Regions from separate parts of the Streptomyces sp. NBC_01275 genome, predicted to be linked through region 2. Evidence: riboswitches for the same ligand, from Rfam matches in the RefSeq annotation. Region 2 holds a riboswitch; each other region holds the start of a gene.

Region 1 (7,535 bases), 1.2 Mb from region 2:
CCGAGGGTGAGGCCCTGCCCGCGCGCGAGGAGCCTCTCGATCAGGGCGGCGGCGCCCTTCTCGTCGATGTCCTCGTACTCGGGCACCTTGCCGGGGTCGGCGGCCTCGCGCCGCCACTGCGCGTACTTCACGGCTTCGGCGAGGGCGCGGACCGCGCGTTCGGCGGCGGGGTAGGCGGGGATGAGGTGCGTTCCCTCGGGGGCTTCGGCGGCGGTGGGCGGGCGGGTGTCGGTGGGCGGCTGTGCACCGGCGGGCGGCCGTGCGGCGGCGGGCGGCCGAGTATCGGCGGGCAGCCGTGTTCCGGTGTCCGGAGTTCCCGCGTCCGGTGTCGCGGCCCGCGCGCGGGGGGCCGTCTCCGCGGCGCGCGGTGCGGTGCTCGTCGCGGCCGACAGCGCCTCCGCCAGGCCGCCGAGTTCCACGTGCACGACCAGCACCGGCTTGGCGGGGGCCACGACCGCGGCCGAGCGCAGCGCCTGAGCCAGCTCCGCGTCCCCGGGCGAGGTCTCGCCGATCGCCGGGATCGCCGTGACGACCACCGCGTCGCACGTCTCGTCGGCCAGCGCCCGCGCGAGCGCCGCATGGAAGTCCTCCGCCGAGGCCCCCGTGGTCAGGTCCAGCGGCGGCAGCGGCCGCAGCCCCTCGGAGAGGCAGGCGTCGTACGTCAGCAGCCCCAGCGACTCGGAGTTGCCGAGGATGGCCACCCGCGGTCCCGTCGGCAGCGGCTGGCGGGCCAGCAGCAGGCCCGCGTCGACCAGTTCGGTGATCGTGTCCACGCGGATCACGCCGGCCTGCCGCAGCAGCGCGGACACCGTCGCGTGCGGCAGCCGCGTCGCCCGTACGGCGTGCCCCTGCGGGGCGGTGCCGGTGCCCTGGACGACGACCAGCGGCTTCGCCGCCGCCGTACGCCGGGCGAGGCGGGTGAACTTGCGCGGGTTGCCGATGGACTCCAGGTACATGAGGGCGACGTCGGTGTCGGGGTCGTCGTACCAGTACTGCAGGACGTCGTTGCCGGAGACGTCCGCGCGGTTGCCGGAGGAGACGAAGGTGGACACGCCGGTGACGCCGGTGACGCCTCCGCCGCGCCGGTGCAGCCGGGACAGCAGGGCGACGCCGATGGCGCCGGACTGGGCGAAGAGGCCGATCCGGCCGGGCCGCGGCATCTCCGGGGCCAGGGAGGCGTTCAGCCGCACCTGCGGGGAGGTGTTGATGACGCCGAAGGCGTTGGGGCCGATGATCCGCATCCCGTACGCGCGCGCGTGCCGCACGAGTTGGCGCTGGCGTTCGCGTCCGTCGGGGCCGCTCTCGGCGTAGCCGGCGGAGAGGACGACGAGTCCCTGTACGCCGTGCTCGCCGCACTCTGCGACGACCTCGGGCACGTGCTCGGCCGGGACGGCGACGACCGCGAGGTCGACATGCCCCTCTATGTCGCGCACCGAGCGGTGGGCGGGGACCCCGTCGAACTCCTTCAGGTCCTCGGGGAACGCCTTGTTCACGGCGTACAGGCGTCCGGCGAACCCGGCCTCCCTGAGATTGCCCAGGACGCTTCGGCCCACGCCGCCGGGGGTGCGGCCGGCGCCGACGACGGCGACGGAGCCGGGCGCGAGCAGCCGCCCTACGGAGTGCGCCTCGGCGCGCTGCTCCCGCGCGCGCTGCACGGCGAGGGAGCGCTCGGTGGGTTCGAGGTCGAACTCCAGGCGGACCACGCCGTCCTCGAAGTGGCGCTGCTGGGTGTATCCGGCGTCCGTGAACACCTTGATCATCTTGTTGTTGGCGGGGAGCACCTCGGCGGCGAACCGGCGGATGTCCCGCTCGCGCGCGACGGCCGCGATGTGCTCGAGGAGGGCGGAGGCGACACCGCGCCCCTGGTGGGCGTCCTGCACGAGAAAGGCGACCTCGGCCTCGTCGGCGGGCGCGGAGGCGGCCATGCCGTCGGCACCAATCCGGTCATAGCGTACGGTGGCGATGAACTCGCCGCCGACCGTGGCCGCGAGTCCCACCCTGTCCACAAAGTCGTGGTGCGTGAAGCGGTGGACGTCCTTTGCGGACAGGCGCGGGTAGGGCGCGAAGAAGCGGTAGTACTTCGACTCGTCCGAGACCTGCTCATAGAAGCTGACCAGGCGCTCGGCGTCATCGACGGTGATGGGGCGGATGCGTGCGGTGCCGCCGTCGCGCAGCACCACGTCGGCCTCCCAGTGGGCGGGGTACTCGTGCCGGTCCGACGCGCTCTGCATGGGGCCCAGAGTACGGCTCGCGTACGACAACGGCGCGAGGCAGTCTGTGGAGGACGGACGTCGGATCGAGGCCGCGATCCGACGACCACACCGGGACGGTTCACACGGACCCTCCCTCACACGCTTCACGTGTGGAACACTGGTCTAGACAACCTGAACACCGAAGGGCAGCATCACATGGCTGAGCGCCGCGTCAACGTCGGCTGGGCCGAGGGCCTTCACGCCCGCCCCGCTTCCATCTTCGTCCGGGCCGCCACGGCCGCAGGCATCCCGGTGACGATCGCCAAGGCCGACGGCAACCCCGTCAACGCGGCCTCCATGCTGGCCGTTCTCGGCCTGGGCGCCCAGGGCGGCGAGGAGATCGTCCTCGCCTCCGAGGCCGAGGGCGCGGACGCGTCGCTCGACCGACTGGCGAAGCTGGTCGCCGAGGGTCTCGAGGAACTCCCCGAGACCGTCTGAGCGGGAAATCGACGGTTGCGGCGGCCTTGACCTCAAAGACATCGCGCCGCAACTCCGAAGGGCTCGTCCGAATTATCGGGCGGGCCCTTTGCATTTCCCTTCAACGGGCAGCATAAATAGCGCCCCGCGAATTATCTTCTCTTTGTATACGGCCCTCGTGTTAATGACGCAGGCCCGTCATGTTTACGGGATGTTGCGAAGTCCTCACACGGTCCTGGCGGTCGGCTCCGGCGGAAAAGCGCAGCCGGTGCGCGGCCGTCGCGCGCTCGGTGTGCAGCGCCGTGATCGCCCGCGCACGCTCCCCGTCGCCGCGCGCCACCGCGTCCACGATCGCGCCGTGCTCCGCCCAGGACTCCACGGGGTTGGCCGGCGCCTCGATCGCGTACATCCAGGCGATCTTGTGGCGCAGCTGGGTCAGCGTCGACGTCAGGGCGTGGCTGCCGGAGGCCTGGGCGAGCGTCTCGTGGAACCAGCTGCCCAGCGAGCGCAGATCCTCGCTGTTGCCCCTCCGGGCGCGTTCCTGGCCCAGCCGGACGAGCCCGCGCAGCACCTTGAGATGGGCCTCGGTGCGGCGCTGGGCGGCCCGGGAGGCGCCGAGCGGCTCCAGCAGCATGCGCATCTCCAGCAGGTCGGCGGCCTCCTGCTCGGTCGGCTCGGCGACGCACGCGCCCGCGTGCCGCCGCGTCACGACGAAGCCCTCCGCCTCCAGCGTGCGCAGCGCCTCTCTGACCGGAACGCGGGAAACGCCGTAGCGGCGGGCGAGGAGTTCCTCGGTGAGGCGGCTGCCGCGCTCGTAGACACCCGCGACGATGTCGTCCCGGATGGCCGTGCACACCGAGTGCGCCGGAATACGCATGACGGACCTCCGCCTTAATCCCCGTGAAACGTCGACGATTGACGTGTTCAGTGACTCTATTGCAATGAGCGGGAATTTCCGATGGCGGGCCGGAATCCAGGGATATTTTTTGGACAGCAGGGCCTCGGAAACGACGAAAGCCCCGGCCACGGGGGCCGGGGCTCGACGATCTGTCGCCGAACGTCGTCAGAGGTTCACGCCGTGCGTGCGGAGGTAGGCGACGGGGTCGATGTCCGAGCCGTACTCCGCCGTCGTGCGGGCCTCGAAGTGCAGATGCGGGCCGGTGACGTTGCCGGTCGCGCCGGACAGGCCGATCTGCTGGCCGGGGGTGACCTGCTGGCCCACCGAGACGCCGATGGACGACAGATGGCCGTACTGGGTGTACGTGCCGTCGTTCATCTTGACGACCACCTGATTGCCGTACGACCCTCCCCAGCCGGCCTCGACGACGGTGCCCAGGCCGACCGCGTGCACCGAAGTGCCGCTCGCGGCGTGGAAGTCGATGCCGGTGTGGCTGCCGGAGGACCACAGCGAACTGCTGGCGTGGTAGCCGGTGGAGACGTAGGAGCCGGTGATCGGCAGCACGAAGGCGTTGAGCCGCTTGCGCTCGGCCTCACGGGCCGCACGCACGCGTGCCTCGCGCTCCTCCACGGCCTTCTTGGCGGCCGCCTCGCGCGCGGCCTCCTCGTAGGCGGCCTTCATCTGCACGGCGACCTGGTCGTCGATCTGCTCGGCGACGGCTTCGCCGGCGGTGACGACGGGGATCAGCCCGGTCTGCTCGGGGGTGGGCTCGGCCGCGAGGGCCGGGGAGGCGACGGTGGCGACGACGCCGGTGGTGGTGAGCGCCGCGACGCCCGCCGCGCGGGCGGTGGTGCGCTTCATCCGGCTGGGCCGACGGTGCTTCCCGGGGGCGCAGGTGAACGCCATGAAGTCGGGGGTGTCCTTTCCTTCCCTCTCGCCTACCGGGTTAGCTGACGGGTTCGGAGCAGGAAGGTCTCCTACGGGCGCCCTCGCGACCTGCGCGGGCGTCCGATTCACCCCAGGGACTTCTGGGCCCCTCCAGCCGCGAACGCGGCGACAGGAGGGAGGGTCCCCGGCTCCCCTGGCTCGCGCCATGCGGGGACTCGGCGATGACTGTCCGCTGCCGCGGATGCGGCGCACTGCCTGACGAACAGCCCGGACGAAGCTAAGCGGGGCGGCTCCCCATCCCCAAGCCGATGACGGGTTTTGTAGCGCATCCCACAGGGCAGACGGGCAACCTCCGCCCCAATTCGGACATCTGAGGGCCCTGGTGACGCTTCCGTCGACCAGGGCCCCACACGCGCGTGCCGCCGCTTCGGCCTACTCCGCGGCGACGACCTTCACTTCGCCGAGACCGAGCGCCTCGACCGGCTCCTTGATCTGCGCGGCGTCGCCGACGAGGACGGTCACCAGACGGTCCACGGGGAAGGCGCTCACGGCCGCCGCGGTGGCCTCCACCGTGCCGGTCGCGGCGAGTTGCCGGTACAGCGTCGCCTGGAAGTCGTCGGGCAGGTACTGCTCGACCTGGTCGGCCAGCGTGCCGGCGACGGCTGCGGCGGTCTCGTACTTCAGCGGCGCCACACCGACCAGGTTCTGCACGGCCACGTCGCGTTCGGCGTCGGTCAGTCCCTCGGCGGCGAGGGTGCGCAGCACCTTCCAGAGGTCGTCCAGGGCGGGACCGGTGTTCGGGGTGTCGACGGAGCCGCTGATGGCGAGCATCGCGGCGCCCGTGCCGTCCGGCGCGGACCGCAGGACCTGCCCGAACGCCCGCACGCCGTAGGTGTAGCCCTTCTCCTCGCGCAGGACGCGGTCCAGGCGGGAGGTGAGGGTGCCGCCGAGGCAGTACGTGCCGAGGACCTGGGCGGGCCACACGCGGTCGTGCCGGTCGGCGCCGATCCGGCCGATCAGCACCTGCGTCTGGACGGCGCCGGGGCGGTCCACGATGACGACCCGTCCGGTGTCGTCGGCGGTCACCGGCGGCACCGGCCGCGGCTGGGCCGAGGAGCCCGTCCAGGCGCCCAGCGTGTCGCCGAGGAGCGCCTCCAGCTCGATGCCGGTGAGGTCGCCGACGACCACGGCGGTGGCCGTGGACGGGCGAACGTGCCTCTCGTAGAAGGCGCGTACGGCCGCGGCGTCGATCTTCTCGACGGTCTCCGCGGTGCCCTGGCGGGGGCGCGACATGCGCGCGGTGGCCGGGAACAGCTCCTTGGAGAGCTCCTTGGCGGCGCGCCGGGAGGGGTTGGCCAGCTCGTGCGGGATCTCGTCCAGGCGGTTGCGGACGAGGCGCTCGATCTCGCTGTCGGCGAACGCGGGCGCCCTGAGGGCGTCGGCGAGCAGGCCGAGCGCCTTGGCCAGGCGCGAGGCCGGGACTTCGAGGCTGAGGCGGACGCCGGGGTGGTCGGCGTGCATGTCGAGGGTGGCGCCGCAGCGCTCCAGCTCGGCGGCGAACTCCTCGGCGGAGTGCTTGTCGGTGCCCTCGGAGAAGGCCCGCGCCATGATCGTGGCGACGCCGTCGAGGCCGGCCGGCTCGGCGTCCAAGGGCGCGTCGAGGAGGACCTCGACGGCGACGACCTGCTGGCCGGGGCGGTGGCAGTGCAGGACCGTCAGGCCGTTGTCCAGCGCGGCGCGCTCGGGCGCCGGGAACGCCCACGGCCTGGCCTCGCCCGCCTGGGGCTGGGGGTGGAAGTCCATCGTGGCGAGCTCGGTCACTGCGCCGCCTCCTCGTTCTCGTCCTGGTCGGCGGGGGCTTCGGCGGCGGTCGGCTCGTAGACGAGCACCGCGCGGTTGTCGGGGCGCAGTCGGGCCTTGGCGACCTCCCGCACCTCCTCGGGCGTGATGTCCAGGACCCGCTGGACGGCGGTCAGGGCGAGCTGCGGGTCGCCGAACAGGACGGCGAACCGGCACAGTTCGTCCGCGCGGCCGGCGACCGTGCCGAGCCGGTCCAGCCACTCGCGCTCCAACTGGGCCTGGGCGCGCTCCATCTCCTCGGCCGTGGGGCCCTCCTCGGCGAACCGGGCGAGCTCCTCGTCGATGGCGGCCTCGATCACGGGCACCTCGACGTCGCCGGAGGTCTTCACGTCCAGCCAGCCCAGGGAGGGCGCGCCGGCCAGCCGCAGCAGGCCGAACCCGGCCGCGACGGCCGTACGGTCGCGGCGCACGAGCCGGTTGTACAGGCGGGAGGACTCGCCGCCGCCGAGGACGGTGAGCGCCAGGTCGGCCGCGTCCGACGCGCGCGTGCCGTCCTGCGGCAGGCGGTAGGCGGCCATCAGGGCGCGGGCCGGGACCTCCTCCTCGACGACCTCGCGCAGCTGCTCGCCGATGACGTCGGGCAGCGAGCCGTCCCGGGGCTCGGGCTTGCCGTCGTGGCCGGGGATGGAGCCGAAGTACTTCTCGATCCAGGCGAGCGTCTGCGCGGAGTCGATGTCGCCGACGACCGACAGGACCGCGTTGTTGGGCGCGTAGTACGTGCGGAAGAACGCGCGCGCGTCCTCCAGGGTCGCCGCGTCCAGGTCGGTCATGGAGCCGATCGGCGTGTGGTGGTAGGGGTGGCCGTCCGGGTAGGCGAGGGCGGTCAGCTTCTCGAACGCCGTGCCGTAGGGGACGTTGTCGTAGCGCTGGCGGCGCTCGTTCTTCACGACGTCGCGCTGGTTCTCCATGGACTCGTCGTCCAGGGCCGCCAGCAGAGAGCCCATGCGGTCGGCCTCCAGCCAGAGGGCGAGCTCCAACTGGTGAGCGGGCATGGTCTCGAAGTAGTTGGTGCGCTCGAAGCTGGTGGTGCCGTTGAGGGAGCCGCCGGCGCCCTGGACCAGCTCGAAGTGACCGTTGCCCTTGACCTGGCCGGAGCCCTGGAACATCAGGTGCTCGAAGAGGTGAGCCAGGCCGGTGCGGCCCTTGACTTCGTGGCGCGAGCCGACGTCGTACCAGAGGCACACCGCCGCTACGGGGGTCAGGCGGTCCTCCGAGAGCAC
Region 2 (7,535 bases):
CGGATTCGTCCTCGACGCCTTCGCCTCCACGGACGCCCCGCCGGTCGACGAGGACCTGGACCGCCTCACCCAGCGCGAGCGCGAGGTCCTGCGCCTCATCGCCCGGGGGTACGCCTACAAGGAGATCGCCAAGCAGCTCTTCATCTCCGTGAAGACGGTCGAGTCCCATGTCTCGGCGGTCCTCAGGAAGCTCCAGCTGTCCAACCGCCACGAGCTGACACGGTGGGCGACGGCACGCCGCCTGGTGTGAGCGGGAGCCGCCTGGTGTGACCGGACGGCGCGATCGGGACGGGGGAGTCGCGCTGCCGCCTCCGGTGGCCGGGGCCCTTCGGCCCTTCACACCACCCGCGTCGCCCCCGCGAACGGCATCTCGTCGATCGGCGCCACGCGTACCGGGGCCGACGGGTTGGGGGCGTGGATCATCTGGCCGTTTCCGATGTAGAGGCCGACGTGGGAGATGCCCGAGTAGAAGAACACCAGGTCGCCCGGGAGGAGTTCGGAGCGGGAGACGCGCTGTCCGGCGCCGATCTGGGCGTACGTCGTGCGGGGCAGGGAGACGCCGGCGGAGCGGTACGCGGCCAGCATGAGCCCCGAGCAGTCGAAGGCGTCCGGGCCGGTCGCCCCCCACACATAGGGGCTGCCCAGCTTGGAGTAGGCGAAGGAGACGGCGGCCGCCGCACGGGAGTTGGGGGCGTCGGCGCCGGAAGAGCCGGGTGTCCGGAGGCTGTCGCGCGCTCCGGTCCCGGCCGCCCGTGACGCGCGGTCACCCGTGCCGCCGCCGTACGCACCGCCGCCTGTGCCCTCCCCGATGCGGGCGCGTTGCGCCGCCGTCAGCTGGGACAGCAGACGGCGGGCTGCGTCGAGCTTGCCGGTGATGGTCTTCTTGTGGGTTCTCAGCTCGGCCTGGCGCGTTTTGAGGGAGGTCAGCTCGACGCGCGCGGCGCCGCGCAGCTGTTCGATCTCCCGCAGCTGGCCGCGGACCTCGGCGACGGCGGCCGACTGCCGGTCGCCGGCCCGTTCGGCGAAGGCGGCGCCGTCGAGGTACTGGTCGGGGTCGTCGGAGAGCGCCAGCTGCACGGCCGGGTCGAGGCCGCCGCTGCGGTACTGCGCCGCCGCCATCGAACCCAGCGCCTCCCGAGCCGAGTTGAGCCGTTCCTCCTTGCGCGCCGCCTCGTCCCGGAGAGTCTCCAGACGCTGCTCGGCCGCCGTCGCCTTCGCCTGCGCGCCGTTGTACCTCTCCGTCGCCTCCTCCGCCTCCCGGTACAGCTTGTCCACCTTGGCCTTGACCTGGTCCGGTGTCAGATTCGGCTCGGCGTGGCCGGTGCCGTCGAAGGCGGTCGCCGTCGCCACGCCCGCGAGGGCGAGCGTGGCCGCCGTCCGGGCCGTCTGGCCGCCGAGCGAGCGCTGTCGGGGCTTGCGGTGCGCTGCCACGTGGGACTGCACGTCCTTTCGTACGACCGCCTCGTCCGCACGGCCGCCGCGGCGGCCGCGGGCTGTCAGCGAGCCCGCGGCCGTCGGCGGGGGAGCGGACGGACGGCCGCGGGGAGCGGCTGACGCGTCCGACGGCGGCCCGCACAGGGGGAGCGGGGCCGCCGCCGGACTTCTCGGCGGTGGTGGCCGACTGCCGCCCCTGGCCCGGGCGGCGGTGGGGAGCCGGTCACCTGGGGGAGGACGCTAGGCCCGTAGGTGTCGGGTGGGTAACGCGATGTGCGGAAGTGGCGTGAGCGGACTGTCGGGTGACCGTATGTGTCCGAGAATCCGGGCCGGGCGCGTCGGGTTCACGCGGCGCGCTGACCGAAGGGGTGAATCCGGGACATCGTGGAGCGGCCGGGTGCTATGGGACGCATATATGCAAGTCCGGTATCGCGGGCCCGGTCACCCGGGGAGGGGCCGGTGTCCGGAGGCTCCGGTGCGGCTGACTAGCATCCGGCTCATGGACGTACTCATCCATCTCTTCGTCGGCCTGCACATCGTCGGCATCGCCGCGCTCCTGGGCGGCTTCCTCACCCAGCTGAAGGCGATGGGTCAGGGCACGGCGCGCTTCGTGCCCGCGATGCTGCACGGCGCGGCGACGATGCTGGTCACCGGCGTGATCCTGGTCGGTCTCAACCAGGCGGACGACCAGCATGTCAACAACATCAAGATCGGCGTGAAGCTGGCCCTGCTGATCGTGATCCTCGGCCTCGTCTATGTGAAGCGGGACGACGAGAAGGTGGAGAAGCCCCTGTTCGGCCTGGTCGGGCTGCTGACCGTGGTGAACATCTTCATCGCGGTGCTCTGGACCTGACGGACGCGCCGCCTTCGCCGCCCCGGACCGCCGCGAGCGCCCCGACGGCGACCGTCAGCCACGCCGCCACCGCGACCCACAGCAGCACCCGCCCCGGCCCCTTCAGCCATGGCACGTCGACGGCCGCGGCCACGGAGAGCGTCGCCGTCGCCGTCATCCCCATCGGGAACACGGTCGCCCAGCGGCACACGTCGTAGTACGGCCGCGGCCACCGCACCTCGGCGGCCAGGAGGACGGCGTAACAGACCAGGTCGAGCACCAGCAGTGCGACGGTCACCGAGCGCAGGACGCCCCGGTCGTCGGCGTTCCACAGGTACAGGCCCCCGCCCTCGGCGTCGAGTAGCGTCGCCCCGGCGAGCGCCGAGATGGCGAGCGCGCCGCCCGCCACCCACTGGTCCCCGGCGCCCTCGGCGATCTGCCGCCGGTCGAAGCGGGCCAGCGCGAGGCAGTAGAGCACCAGCCCCAGCCAGAACAGCACGAGCGCGGTGTGCGCGAGCCAGGCCGTCGCCTCCGCCCGGGCGAGGGCGGCGGCCAGCACGGCGAGCCCCTGCGTGGCTACACAGCACAGGAACACCGCCCCGCGCATACGCCGCCGCCAGTGCCGTACGACGACCGCCAGCAGCACCGGCCACAGCGCCGCCGCCAGTGCCAGCAGCGCCTCCGCGAGGGACTGCCGGCCGAGGGCCGAGACACGCGTGCCGAGGACCGTCGTCGCGGCCACGGCGGTGAGCGCCCCCGGCGTCCCGGCCTCCGCCAGCCACCGCTCACGCTCCCACAACAGCCGTACGACGAAGTCCGCGCCCAGCGCCAGCCACGCTGCGCCGGCCAGCGCCAGGGAGATGCGGGACAGGGCCTCGTGGCCCGTCAGCCGCAGGCCCACCGACAGGATCGCGGTCGCCAGCACGGCGGCGCCGGCCGCCGGGGGACGCTGCGCCCGCCGGACGCGGAGCAGGAGGCGGTGGGGGGAGAAGACGGGCATGCGGCTGATGCTAAAGAGGACGCTGCGGCATACGAGGGGCACACGCGAGGGGTGGGAAAACGCGGAAGACGCACCTCTACGCGCGCGTGCCCTCAGGTAACCGTCTACGCGCGCGTGCCTTCGGGAACCCGCCGGTGCCCGCGCGTGCCCTCAGGCCGGCCGCACCACGCTGTGGATGCCCGACTCGCCGTCGTAGTAGATCGACTCCTCGCGGACGTAGCCGCCGGGCTTCGGGGCGTGGATCATCATGCCGTTGCCGATGTAGACGCCGACCTGGCTGACGTCGTCGTAGAAGAAGACCAGGTCACCGGGTTGCGCGTCGGTGAGAGAGATGCCGGCGCCGGCGTTGGCCTGGTCGTAGGCGGTGCGCGGGAGGGTGACGCCCGCGGCCTTCCAGGCGGCCTGGGTGAGCCCGGAGCAGTCGTAGGAGTCGGGTCCGGTCGCGCCCCACACGTACGGCTTGCCGATCTGCGCGCGGGCGAAGGCGAGCGCCTTCTCGGCCTTGGTGGTGTACGAGGAGTCGGCGGGGGCGGGGGCAGGGGCGGGCGTGCCCGTACTCGTGCCAGTGCCAGTGCCAGTGCCAGTGCCAGTGCCAGTGCCAGTGCCAGCGCCCGTGCTCACGCCCGCGCCCGCGCTCGTCGAGTCGGCGCTCTCCCGCTGCGCGGCGGCCTGTTCCGCCGCCGCCTGCCGCTGCGCCAGCTCCGCCGCCTGCCGCTGCGCCAGCTCCGCCGCCTGGCGTGCGGCCTCCTCCTGTTTCTGCTGCTCGATCGCCGCGAGCCGCGCCTTCTCCTGGGTCGCCAGCTGGGACAGCAGCACGCGCGCGTCGCCGAGCTTCTTCTGGACGGTGGACTTGGCAGCCTTGAGGTCGCTCTGCGTGTCGGTCAGCGCCTCGAGGCTCGGCTGGGTCTGGTCGACGTAGTGCTGCGGGGTGTCCGCGGGCAGGAAGGTCGCCGTGTCGGGCGCGGAGACGCCGGTGCGGTACTGGGCGGCGGCGAAGGAACCCTGCTGCTCCCGTGTCTCGTTGAGTTTCTGGGTGCGCTGCGCGACGTCGTCGAGGAGGCCGTCGGCGCGCCGGCGCTGCTTGGTCGTCTTCTCCTTGGCGGCGTTGTGGTTCTCGGTCGTCGACTCCGCCCGACGGTAGAGGTCGTCGACCTTCTTCTCGACCTCCTCCAGACTCGGCGCGCCGTCGCCGGAGGGGGCGGCGTTCGCCGTCTGGGAGAGCAGGGCGACGGAGGTGAGGGCGGCAGTGGCGAGAGCGGGGGGACGGGTGCCTGCTGCGCGCGTGCCCATGAGGCGTGGCTTGCGGTGCTGCGACGCCAAGGGAGGCGACTCCTTCCGTGATCCGCCTACCGGGTTGGCTCGGGTTCGGGCGGGTGGTTCGGAAGGGTTGCCCTACGGCCCGTCCTTGAGCGGAAGGCAGGCCGACTCACCCAGAGTCACGGTGGGTTCCCGGCTCCGGCTGCCGCGAGGGGGCGCGCCGGACTCGGCGGAAGGCCGCGCGGCCCGGCGACGTTCGCCGGTGGGGGTCGTACGGCCTGCTCGAAACGGTAACCAACTCGTGTGGCTCGTGTGAAGGTTGGTGGGTGATATGCCCGATACATTTTCGTGACCTTCGACGAAAGCCGGGTAAGCGGTCACGGTTGGTGATAAGGCCACCTCGGAAGGTGAGGGGGGATGTTTTCGGGACGGCGGCCGGTTGTCAGTGCGGCCCTCTAAACTCGGAGAGCGATGAGCAGCCTCTTTGACGACAGCTTCCTGGCGGACCTCCAGGGCCCTCGCGGCCACGAGGGGGAGCCCCCGCCGCCGCCCGAGGACGATCACGTACCGGAGCAGGTTCCGGACGATCTGTTCGGCGGGAAGTTCGACGTGCCTCCGGACCGGGACGCCTACTACCGCGACGGCGCCCCGCGCCCGGCGATCGACGCGGCCGCGCTCCTGGAGGGGCTGAACGACAACCAGCGCGCGGCCGTCGTCCACGCCGGCGCCCCGCTGCTCATCGTCGCCGGCGCAGGCTCCGGCAAGACGCGCGTGCTGACCCACCGCATCGCCCATCTGCTCGCCGAGCGCAGCGTCCACCCGGGCCAGATCCTCGCGATCACCTTCACCAACAAGGCCGCGGGCGAGATGAAGGAGCGCGTCGAGCAGCTCGTCGGCCCGCGTGCGAACGCGATGTGGGTGATGACCTTCCACAGCGCGTGCGTGCGCATCCTGCGGCGCGAGTCGAAGAAGCTCGGCTTCACCTCCTCCTTCTCGATCTACGACGCGGCCGACTCCAAGCGTCTGATGGCCCTGGTCTGCCGTGACCTGGACCTCGACCCCAAGCGCTTCCCGCCCAAGTCCTTCAGCGCCAAGATCAGCAACCTGAAGAACGAGCTGATCGACGAGGAGGACTTCGCCGCCCAGGCCGGCGACGGCTTCGAGAAGACCCTCGCCCAGGCCTACGCCATGTACCAGTCCCGTCTCCGCGAGGCGAACGCCCTCGACTTCGACGACCTGATCATGACGACGGTCAATCTGCTGCGCGCCTTCCCGGACGTCGCCGAGCACTACCGCCGCCGCTTCCGCCATGTCCTCGTCGACGAGTACCAGGACACCAACCACGCCCAGTACTCCCTCGTGCGGGAACTGGTCGGCAGCGCGGAGCACCCGGTCGACGTACCGCCCAGCGAGCACGACGTGCCGCCCGCCGAGCTGTGCGTCGTCGGTGACGCAGACCAGTCGATCTACGCCTTCCGGGGCGCGACGATCCGCAACATCCTCCAGTTCGAGGAGGACTACCCGGACGCGACGACGATCCTCCTCGAGCAGAACTACCGCTCCACGCAGACGATTCTGAGTGCCGCCAACGCGGTCATCGAGCGCAACGAGTCCCGCCGCCCGAAGAACCTGTGGACCAACGCGGGCGCGGGCGCGCGCATCACCGGCTATGTCGCCGACACCGAGCACGACGAGGCCCAGTTCGTCGCCGAGGAGATAGACCGTCTCACCGACGCGGGCGACGCGAAGGCCGGCGACGTCGCGGTCTTCTACCGTACGAACGCCCAGTCCCGTGTCTTCGAAGAGATCTTCATCCGCGTAGGCCTGCCCTACAAGGTCGTCGGCGGCGTCCGTTTCTACGAGCGCAAGGAGGTCCGGGACGTCCTGGCCTACCTGCGCGTGCTCGCCAACCCGGAGGACTCGGTCCCGCTGCGTCGCATCCTCAACGTGCCCAAGCGCGGCATCGGCGAGCGCGCCGAGGCGATGATCGACGCCCTGTCCCAGCGCGAGAAGATCAGCTTCCCGCAGGCTTTGAAGCGCGTCGACGAGGCGTACGGCATGGCCGCGCGGTCGACGAACGCCGTCAAGCGGTTCAACACGCTGATGGAGGACCTCCGTACGATCGTCGAGTCCGGGGCCGGCCCGGCGACCGTGCTCCAAGCGATCTTCGAACACACCGGTTATCTGGCCGAGTTGCAGAACTCGACGGACCCACAGGACGAGACCCGCATCGAGAACCTTCAGGAACTCGCCTCTGTGGCCCTGGAGTTCGAGCAGGAGTCCGGGGAGGGGGAGGGCGAGAGCGAGACGCCCGCCGGGCTCGCCGCCTTCCTGGAGCGGGTCGCCCTGGTCGCCGACTCCGACCAGATCCCCGACGAGGAGCAGGACGGCTCGGGCGTCATCACGCTCATGACCCTGCACACCGCCAAGGGCCTGGAGTTCCCGGTCGTCTTCCTCACCGGCATGGAGGACGGCGTGTTCCCGCACATGCGCGCCCTCGGCCAGGCCAAGGAGCTGGAGGAGGAGCGCCGTCTGGCGTACGTCGGCATCACGCGCGCGCGGGAGCGGCTGTATCTGACCCGGTCGGCGCTGCGCAGCGCATGGGGGCAGCCGTCGTACAACCCGCCGTCGCGTTTCCTGGAGGAGATCCCGGCGCAGCATCTGGACTGGAAGCGGACCGGCGCGACGGCCCCGGTGTCCTCCGGTCCGGCGTCCGGGATCGCGGCCTCGCTGTCGTCGTCCCGCTCGCGCTCGTCGGCGTCGGGCGCGTCCGGCTTCGCCACACGCAGGGGCGCGGCGGAGAAGCCGGTCGTCGCGCTGGCCGTCGGCGACCGGGTGACGCACGACCAGTTCGGTCTGGGCACGGTCGTCGGGGTGAACGGGACGGGCGCGAACGCGGAGGCGACGGTCGACTTCGGCGACGTCAAGCCGAAGCGTCTGCTGCTGCGGTACGCGCCGGTGGAGAAGCTGTAGGCGCGTCACGCGCAGGGGCAGGAATGGAGTGAGCCCCCG
Region 3 (7,535 bases), 1.4 Mb from region 2:
CGACTGCGGGTGATCTTCGTCCGCTCGGCCAGGTCGGTCATACGCAGCTGACGCTCCGGCGTCTCGGAGAGATTGGCGAGGATGGAGTAGTACAGGTGGGGCATGCCGGCGTCCTGCTGGAGCTGTCGGTCGATCGCGTCCTCCAGGAGGTGCGTCGCGGCGATGTACGCGCGCCAGGCGCGCTGCTCCTCGGGGGTGAGCCAGCGGGTCGTCATGCCACCCAGTGTAGGTTTGTTTCAAACTTGAACCAAGACCCTGCCGTCGTTCCTGGAGAGCCGCGCCGATGTCGTACCCGTACCTGTACCCGTACGTCCTGCTGTCCGCCGCCGTCTCCCTCGACGGCTACCTCGACGACACCTCCCCCGAGCGCCTGCTGCTCTCCAGCCCCGCCGACTTCGACCGGGTCGACGAGGTGCGGGCCGGCGTCGACGCGATCCTCGTCGGCGCCGGCACCATCCGCGCCGACAACCCCCGGCTGCTGGTGAACTCCCCCGAGCGGCGCACCGTACGGGTGGCGGCCGGGAAGGCGGAGTACCCCCTGAAGGTCACCGTCAGCGGCTCCGGCGACCTCGACCCGGCGGCGAAGTTCTGGCACACGGGCGGCGAGAAGGTCGTGTACACGACCGAGAAGGGCGCGGTCCGGGCCCGGTCGCTGGGGCTCGCCGCCGATGTCGTCCCCCTCGGCCCCGAACTGGACTGGCGGCGGCTCCTCGAGCACCTCCACGCCGAGCGCGGCGTACGCCGGCTCATGGTCGAGGGCGGCGGAACCATCCACACCCAATTGCTCCAGCAGGGCCTCGCCGACGAACTCCAGCTCGTCCTCGCCCCGCTCCTCGTGGGCGACCCGGACGCGCCCCGCCTCTTCGGCCCGGGCGGCTACCAGGGCGGACGCCTGCGCCTGACCGAGACCCGGCGGATCGAGGACGTGGTCCTCATGCGCTACGAGCCCACCGCCCCCGGCGCCGGCCCGCTCCCCTCCGCGGCCGACCGCCGCTGGCTGGCCCTGGCCTGCGATCTCGCGGCCGAGTGTCCTCCCTCGCGGACCGCCTTCAGCGTCGGCGCGGTGATCGTGGCCGCCGACGGCACGGAGCTGGCGCGCGGCCACTCCCGGGAGGCCGGCGACCCGGTCGTGCACGCCGAGGAGGCCGCCCTCGCCAAGCTCGACCCCGCCGACCCCCGGCTGCCCGGCGCCACCGTCTACAGCAGCCTGGAGCCCTGCGCGCACCGCTCCTCCCGCCCCACCCCCTGCGCCCGTCTCATCCTCGACGCGGGCGTGCGCCGGGTCGTCACGGCCTGGCGGGAGCCCAACACCTTCGTCACGGAGGCGGACGGCACCGGGCTCCTCGCGGCCGAGGGCGTCGACGTCGTCGTACTCCCGGAATACGAGGAGCGGGCGCAGGTGGCGAACCTGCACCTGAGCGGGTGATACAGTTAAGTCAACAACGACGCGGGGTGGAGCAGCTCGGTAGCTCGCTGGGCTCATAACCCAGAGGTCGCAGGTTCAAATCCTGTCCCCGCTACTGAAGGCCGAGGGCCGGAATCCGAAAGGGTTCCGGCCCTCGGTTTGTTTGCCTTCCTCATGTCGTCACCCCTCGTGACCGCTCGACCGCCCTGCGCATAACAGCTGAGTCACCATCAAAACGCGTGTGACTGCTGAAGCGTTCCCGAGGTGAGGTCAACTCGCCCGTTTTTCACCGGTCATGGCCTGAAAGTCCAGGCCATGAATGTTGTTGATCAAGGGGAACAGCTTGGAAACCCACCCCTAGGTCTATTAACGTTCGATAACGCAGCGCGGTCGTCCCAGCCGACACAAGAGTCGGCTCCGTGCGCACTGCCGAATCCCGCAAGGGAACCGGGGAACCACCACCTTGGGGTGAATCTCGCGGAAGCCGCCGTGTGGCAACGGCCGGTATACGCGCGTAGGAGACCTTCCCGCTCCGAACCCGTCAGCTAACCCGGTAGGCGACGGAAGGAAAGGAGTACGCCCGCGTGGCGTCCAACCCGCCTGCCCCAGAAGCCCCGTTCGTGCCGGGCCAGCGTTCCCCCGAGACCTTCGGCTTCGGCACCTACCGCACCGACGAGGGCCCCTGGGAGGAATGGAACCCCACCGCGGAGTCCGTTCGCCCGGTACGCGGCAAGCACCGCGTCGCCAAGCAGCGCGGCGGCGGGTTCGCCCGCAGCTCCACCGTCCTCGGCGTCGGCGTCATAGCCGCCGTCAGCGCGGGCGGCATGGCCAGCGCCAACACCGGCAAGGCGCCGGTCTCCATCTCCATGCCCGACCTCCCCTCGGTGGGCGGCCTTCTCACGGAGGACGACGCCCCCCCGGAGCCCGCGCCCGCCCTCAGCAGCTTCGGCACCGAGTCCGACGACACCGCCCAGGGCGGCGCCGCCGACGCCGGCGAGGCGCTGCGCAGCCGGATCATGGCGCAGGCCGAGTCGCAGCAGACGCAGATCGAGGCGAAGGCCAAGGTCGCCGCCGCCAAGGCAGAGGCCGCCGCGACCGCCAAGGCCGAGAAGGAAGCCAAGGCCAAGGCCGCGGCCGCGAAGGAGAAGGCGGAAGCGGAGGCCAAGAAGAAGGCCGAGGCCGCGCGCCTGGCCGAGCTGGCCAAGCAGTACACGCTGCCGACCTCCTCGTACACCATCACCTCGACCTTCGGTCAGGCCGGCTCGCTCTGGTCGTCCGGGTACCACACCGGCCTCGACTTCGCCGCGCCCACGGGCACCCTCATCAAGGCCGTCCACAGCGGGACCGTCACCGAGGCGGGCTGGGCCGGTTCCTACGGCTACCGCACCATCCTGACTCTGGACGACGGAACCGAGCTGTGGTTCTGCCACCAGTCGTCGATCAGCGTCAGTGTCGGCCAGAAGGTCGGCACGGGCGACGTCATCGGCCGCGTCGGCGCCACCGGGAACGTCACCGGCGCCCACCTCCACCTCGAGGTCCACCCGAACGGCAGCGCCGACGGCATCGACCCCATGTCCTGGCTGCGGAGCAAGGGCCTCAACCCCTGACCCGTAAGGGTCTCCCCCGCCCGTTGGAACCCCGGCAGCCCTGACGACACCCCCCCGACGTCAGGGCTGCCGGTTCCGTCTGCCGGTCCCCTCGTGCTGTTCACACGTTCTTCGTACAGTGCACGGAATGGGCCTCTCCGGCACGGCGTTGATCCAAAGCATGACTTCTCTTCGCCAGCTCGGCTCCTCCGACCTCAAGGTCTTCCCGCTCTCCCTCGGCGGCAACGTCTTCGGCTGGACCGCCGACGAGGCCGCCTCCCTCGCCGTCCTCGACGCCTACGCGGACGCCGGCGGCAACTTCATCGACACCGCCGACTCCTACTCGGCGTGGATCGAGGGCCATCAGGGCGGTGAGTCCGAGACCGTCATCGGCAAGTGGATCAAGGCGCGCGGCAACCGCGACGACATCGTGATCGCCACCAAGGTCAGCCAGCACCCCGAGTTCCCGGGCCTGACCGCCGCGAACATCAAGGCCGCCGCCGACGCATCCCTGCGTCGCCTGGACACCGACCGCATCGACCTCTACTACACCCACTTCGACAAGCCCGAGGTCCCGGTCGAGGAGATCGTCGGCGCGCTGGACGACCTGGTGAAGGCGGGCAAGGTGCGGCACATCGCGGCCTCCAACATCTCCCCGGAGCGGCTGCGGGCGTCCCTGGAGTTCTCCGACCGCGAGGGCCTGGCCCGCTACGTCGCCCTCCAGCCCCACTACAACCTGGTCTCACGCGACACCTACGAGGGCGAGCTGCAGGACCTCGCCGCCGCCTCCGGCCTCGCCGCCGTCCCGTACTACGCGCTGGCCTCCGGCTTCCTCACCGGCAAGTACCGGCCCGGTACGACGGTGGAGAGCCCGCGGGCCTCCGGCGCGGCCAAGCACCTCGACTCCGAGCGGGGCCAGAAGGTCCTCACCGCCCTGGACGAGATCGCCCAGGCCCACGACACCCAGGTCGCCACGGTGGCCCTGGCCTGGCTCGCGGCCCAGCCGACGATCGCCGCGCCGATCGCGTCCGCCCGTACGGTCGAGCAGCTGCCGGCGCTGCTGGGCGTGGCGGAGCTGGAGCTGACGCAGGCCGAACTCGAGAAGTTGACGGAGGCGTCGGCGTAGCGGTCCGTACGACCAGCTGCATCCCCTACGACTGGTAGGGGTTGTAGCTGGGGTGCTGCGCCGCCGGATATCCGTACCCGTACCCGTACCCGTACCCGTAGCCGTACCCGTAGCCCTGTCCGGGGCCAGGGCCGGGTCCCTGCGCCGGGTCGTGCACCCCGTGCGGCCCAGGAGCCCCGTGCATCCCGTGCGGTCCAGGAGCCCCGTGCATCCCGTGCGTCCCGTACACCGCCCCGTACACCGGCCAGGGCGTCGCCGGCACAGCCACCCGTACCGGTGGAGCCGTCATCCACGCTGCATGGTCCAGCGCGGGCCGCGCCAGCTCCCTGCGGCGCCACAGCTCGTTCAGCAACTCCCGTTCCCGTACGACGAAGTCGGCGTCGGCCCGCCCCTGTCGCCCGCGGTGCCGCAGAAACGCCAGGGAGGTCGCGTACGCCTCGTACTGCGCCACCGCCTGCGCCGCCGGCCGGCCCAGGCGCTGCTGGGCGTACTCGCGGGCCAGCCGCCGTGCCCGCATCGAGCCCAGCGCGTACGGCTCGGCCGGGCTGAGCCAGCCGGCGGCCGTGTAGGCGGGCAGCTCCTCGCGCACGGTGCGCAGCTCACGTTGGCGCGTCCACACCACCAGCCAGGTCAGCAGCCCGAACGCGGGCACCATGAACGCCCCGTACACCGCGAAGAACCCGAACTCGCCGAACGTCGAGGAGCCGTTCCACAGGGCGTGCATGCCCATCGCCAGGAGCAGCCCGGACAGCGGGAGCAGGACGTGCCGCAGGCGCAGGCGGTTCCCGGAGAGCGCGGCGACGCCGAAGCCGATGCCGGTCAGGACCGTGAACAGGGGGTGCGCGAACGGCGACATGATCACGCGGACGAAGAAGGTCGCGGCGGTGACGGAGGCGATGCCGCTGTCGCCGGAGAGCTGGTCGGTGCCGAAGGCGGTGCCGAGGTAGAGGATGTTCTCGGTGAACGCGAAGCCGGTCGCGGTGACCCCCGCTATCACCACGCCGTCGACGATCCCGGTGAAGTCCCGCCTGCGGAAGAGGAACACGAGCAGCACGGCGGCGGCCTTGGCGGACTCCTCGACGATCGGCGCTATGACGGTCGCCCCCAGGGTGTCCGCGCTGGACGGGTCGGCGGTCGCCGTCGCTATCCAGCGCGTCGCGAAGCTGTTGGCGACGATCGCGATCAGCGCGGCCGCGCACGCGCCCCAGGCGAAGGCGAACACCAGGTTCCGCCAGGGCCCGGGCTCGACCCGGTCGAGCCACCGGAAGGCGGCTATGAGCAGCGGAACCGGCAGCACGGCGAGCCCGAGACCGACCAGGAACCCTTCCGTGCCGGTCTGTTCGCGCACCAGCGCGAGGATGACGAGACCGGACAGCGAGAGCAGGGTGATGAGCGCCCCGTACCGCACCCAGCTGCGCTGCCACCAGTGCGCGTGCCGCAGCGCCGCCGCCCCTGGCGGGCCGCCGGGGTGCGGGGGGTACGGCGGAAACGGGGGACTGATGGCCACGGCATCGACCCTAACGAGGGAGAGGACTGTGGTGGAGGGCTGTGGGCTGTGGGTGGAGGGCTGTGGGTGGAAGGCTGGGGGGAGGGTCCGGGGGAGGGCCCGGGGGAGGAGGACGGTCGGTCAGCGATCCCCGTGCTGTACGCGACGGAACAACAGGTCGTTCACCACATGACCCTTGTCCAGCCCCTGTCCCTCGAAACGGGTCAGCGGCCGGAAGTCGGGCCGGGGCGCGAAGCCACCGTCGACCTGCGTGTTCTCGAAGTCGGGGTGCGCGGTGAGCACCTCCAGCATCTGCTGCGCATACGGCTCCCAGTCGGTCGCGCAGTGCACGATCGCACCCGGTCTCAGTCGCGTCGCGGCGAGGTCGAGGAACTCCGGCTGGATGAGGCGCCGCTTGTGGTGGCGCTTCTTGGGCCACGGGTCCGGGAAATAGACGCGCAGTCCGTCGAGCGAGTCCGCCGGCAGCATCTCCCGCAGCAGGATGATCGCGTCGCCGTTGGCGACCCGGACGTTGGTCAGTCCGGTGCGGTCGGCGAGGTTGAGCAGATTGCCCTGGCCCGGGGTGTGCACGTCCACGGCGACGAGGTTGGTGTCCGGGTCGGCGGCGGCCATCTGAGCGGTGGCCTCCCCCATCCCGAACCCGATCTCCAGCACCACGGGACGGCTGTTCCCGAAGAGCTCGGCGAGGTCGACGCGGTGCCCGTCGATGTCGAGCCCCCACTGCGCCCACAGCCGCTGCAAGGCGTCGGCCTGCCCTGCGGTCACCCGGCTGCGCCGCGGCTGAAAACTTCTGATCCGCCGCTCGAAGTGCGACCCGGCGGGATCCGCATGGGGCCCGTCGGGGAAGCGGGGCTCCCCCTTGGCGCGGGTATGCCGAACGGACTCGCCCGGGTGGTGCGGCCCGCCGGGGGCGGGCTCGGAGACGTCAGAGGCGTTCACAGAACTCACGGAACTCACGGAATCAGACACAGTGGGATCGATTTTACGGGGCGGCTCGCCGACGCCACAGAAAGGCCTACGACGGCGTAGCAGGACGGGCCCCGTCACACCGCCCCCAGCACCCCCAGCGCCCTGCGCGCCACCTCCCGCCCGATCGGCAGCGAGGCCGTCGCCGCCGGGGAAGGAGCGTTCAGGACGTGCACAGCCCGCGCCCCTTCGCGTATCAGGAAGTCGTCCACCAGCGCCCCGTCGCGCAGCACCGCCTGCGCCCGCACTCCGGCCGGGGCCCGCACCAGGTCGCGTTCCTCCACCGCGGGCAGCAGTCTGCGCACGGCGTCCAGGAACGCGCCCTTCGACACCGATCTCCGCAGCTCCCCGACCCCGTACCGCCAGTGCTGCCGTCCCATCCGCCACACCCCGGGCCACGCCGCCGTCGCCGCCGCCTCCCGCGGCCGTACGACGCCCCAGCCGTACCCCTCGCGGGCCAGGGCCGGCACCGCGTTGGGCCCGATGTGCACGCCTCCGTCGATCCCCCTGGTCAGATGCACGCCGAGGAACGGGAACGCCGGATCGGGCACCGGATACACCAGTCCCCGCACCAGCTCCGGCCGCGCCAGCTCGTAGTACTCCCCGCGGAACGGCACGATCCGCACCCCGGGCTCGTCGCCCGTCAGCCGGGCGACCTCGTCGCAGTACAACCCGGCGCAGTTCACCAGCACCCGCGCCCGTACGACGTCCCCGCGCGCGGTGAGCACGGCCGCGCCCCGCTCGGGCCGCCGGTCGACCCGTACGACCTGGGCGCCGTAGCGGATCTCCGCCCCGGACGCCTCGCCCAGCCGCCGGGCGACCGCCGTGTAGTCGCAGATCCCCGTGGTGCGCACCCGGATGGCGGCGAGGCCCCGGACCTCCGGCTCGTACTCCGCGATCTGGGCGGCGCCCAGCTCCCGGACCGGTATCCCGTTCTCCCTGCCG

The links. A riboswitch is a leader RNA that binds a small molecule or an ion and turns the genes downstream of it on or off. The one in region 2 is predicted to bind cyclic di-AMP.
Positions count from the first base shown of each region.
Region 1: another riboswitch for cyclic di-AMP. It lies ahead of OG562_RS32025 (M23 family metallopeptidase); the one in region 2 lies ahead of OG562_RS26520 (C40 family peptidase).
Region 3: another riboswitch for cyclic di-AMP. It lies ahead of OG562_RS19940 (M23 family metallopeptidase); the one in region 2 lies ahead of OG562_RS26520 (C40 family peptidase).

Region 1 covers NZ_JAPEOZ010000001.1:7,212,181-7,219,715, reverse strand. The annotation lists gene OG562_RS32040 (bifunctional GNAT family N-acetyltransferase/acetate--CoA ligase family protein) at 1-2,231, opposite strand, end outside; gene OG562_RS32035 (HPr family phosphocarrier protein) at 2,409-2,690, shown strand; gene OG562_RS32030 (GntR family transcriptional regulator) at 2,851-3,546, opposite strand; gene OG562_RS32025 (M23 family metallopeptidase) at 3,733-4,473, opposite strand; cyclic di-AMP (ydaO/yuaA leader) riboswitch at 4,488-4,686, opposite strand; gene OG562_RS32020 (pitrilysin family protein) at 4,888-6,276, opposite strand; gene OG562_RS32015 (pitrilysin family protein) at 6,273-7,535, opposite strand, start outside.
Region 2 covers NZ_JAPEOZ010000001.1:5,974,912-5,982,446, forward strand. The annotation lists gene OG562_RS26500 (response regulator transcription factor) at 1-250, shown strand, start outside; gene OG562_RS26505 (C40 family peptidase) at 337-1,431, opposite strand; gene OG562_RS26510 (hypothetical protein) at 1,934-2,287, shown strand; gene OG562_RS26515 (tellurite resistance/C4-dicarboxylate transporter family protein) at 2,265-3,266, opposite strand; gene OG562_RS26520 (C40 family peptidase) at 3,417-4,556, opposite strand; cyclic di-AMP (ydaO/yuaA leader) riboswitch at 4,594-4,765, opposite strand; gene pcrA (DNA helicase PcrA) at 4,995-7,496, shown strand.
Region 3 covers NZ_JAPEOZ010000001.1:4,553,326-4,560,860, reverse strand. The annotation lists gene OG562_RS19955 (MarR family winged helix-turn-helix transcriptional regulator) at 1-215, opposite strand, end outside; gene OG562_RS19950 (dihydrofolate reductase family protein) at 284-1,426, shown strand; tRNA gene OG562_RS19945 (tRNA-Met) at 1,447-1,520, shown strand; cyclic di-AMP (ydaO/yuaA leader) riboswitch at 1,823-1,982, shown strand; gene OG562_RS19940 (M23 family metallopeptidase) at 1,990-3,012, shown strand; gene OG562_RS19935 (aldo/keto reductase) at 3,173-4,117, shown strand; gene OG562_RS19930 (PrsW family intramembrane metalloprotease) at 4,143-5,558, opposite strand; gene trmB (tRNA (guanosine(46)-N7)-methyltransferase TrmB) at 5,745-6,563, opposite strand; gene lhgO (L-2-hydroxyglutarate oxidase) at 6,668-7,535, opposite strand, start outside.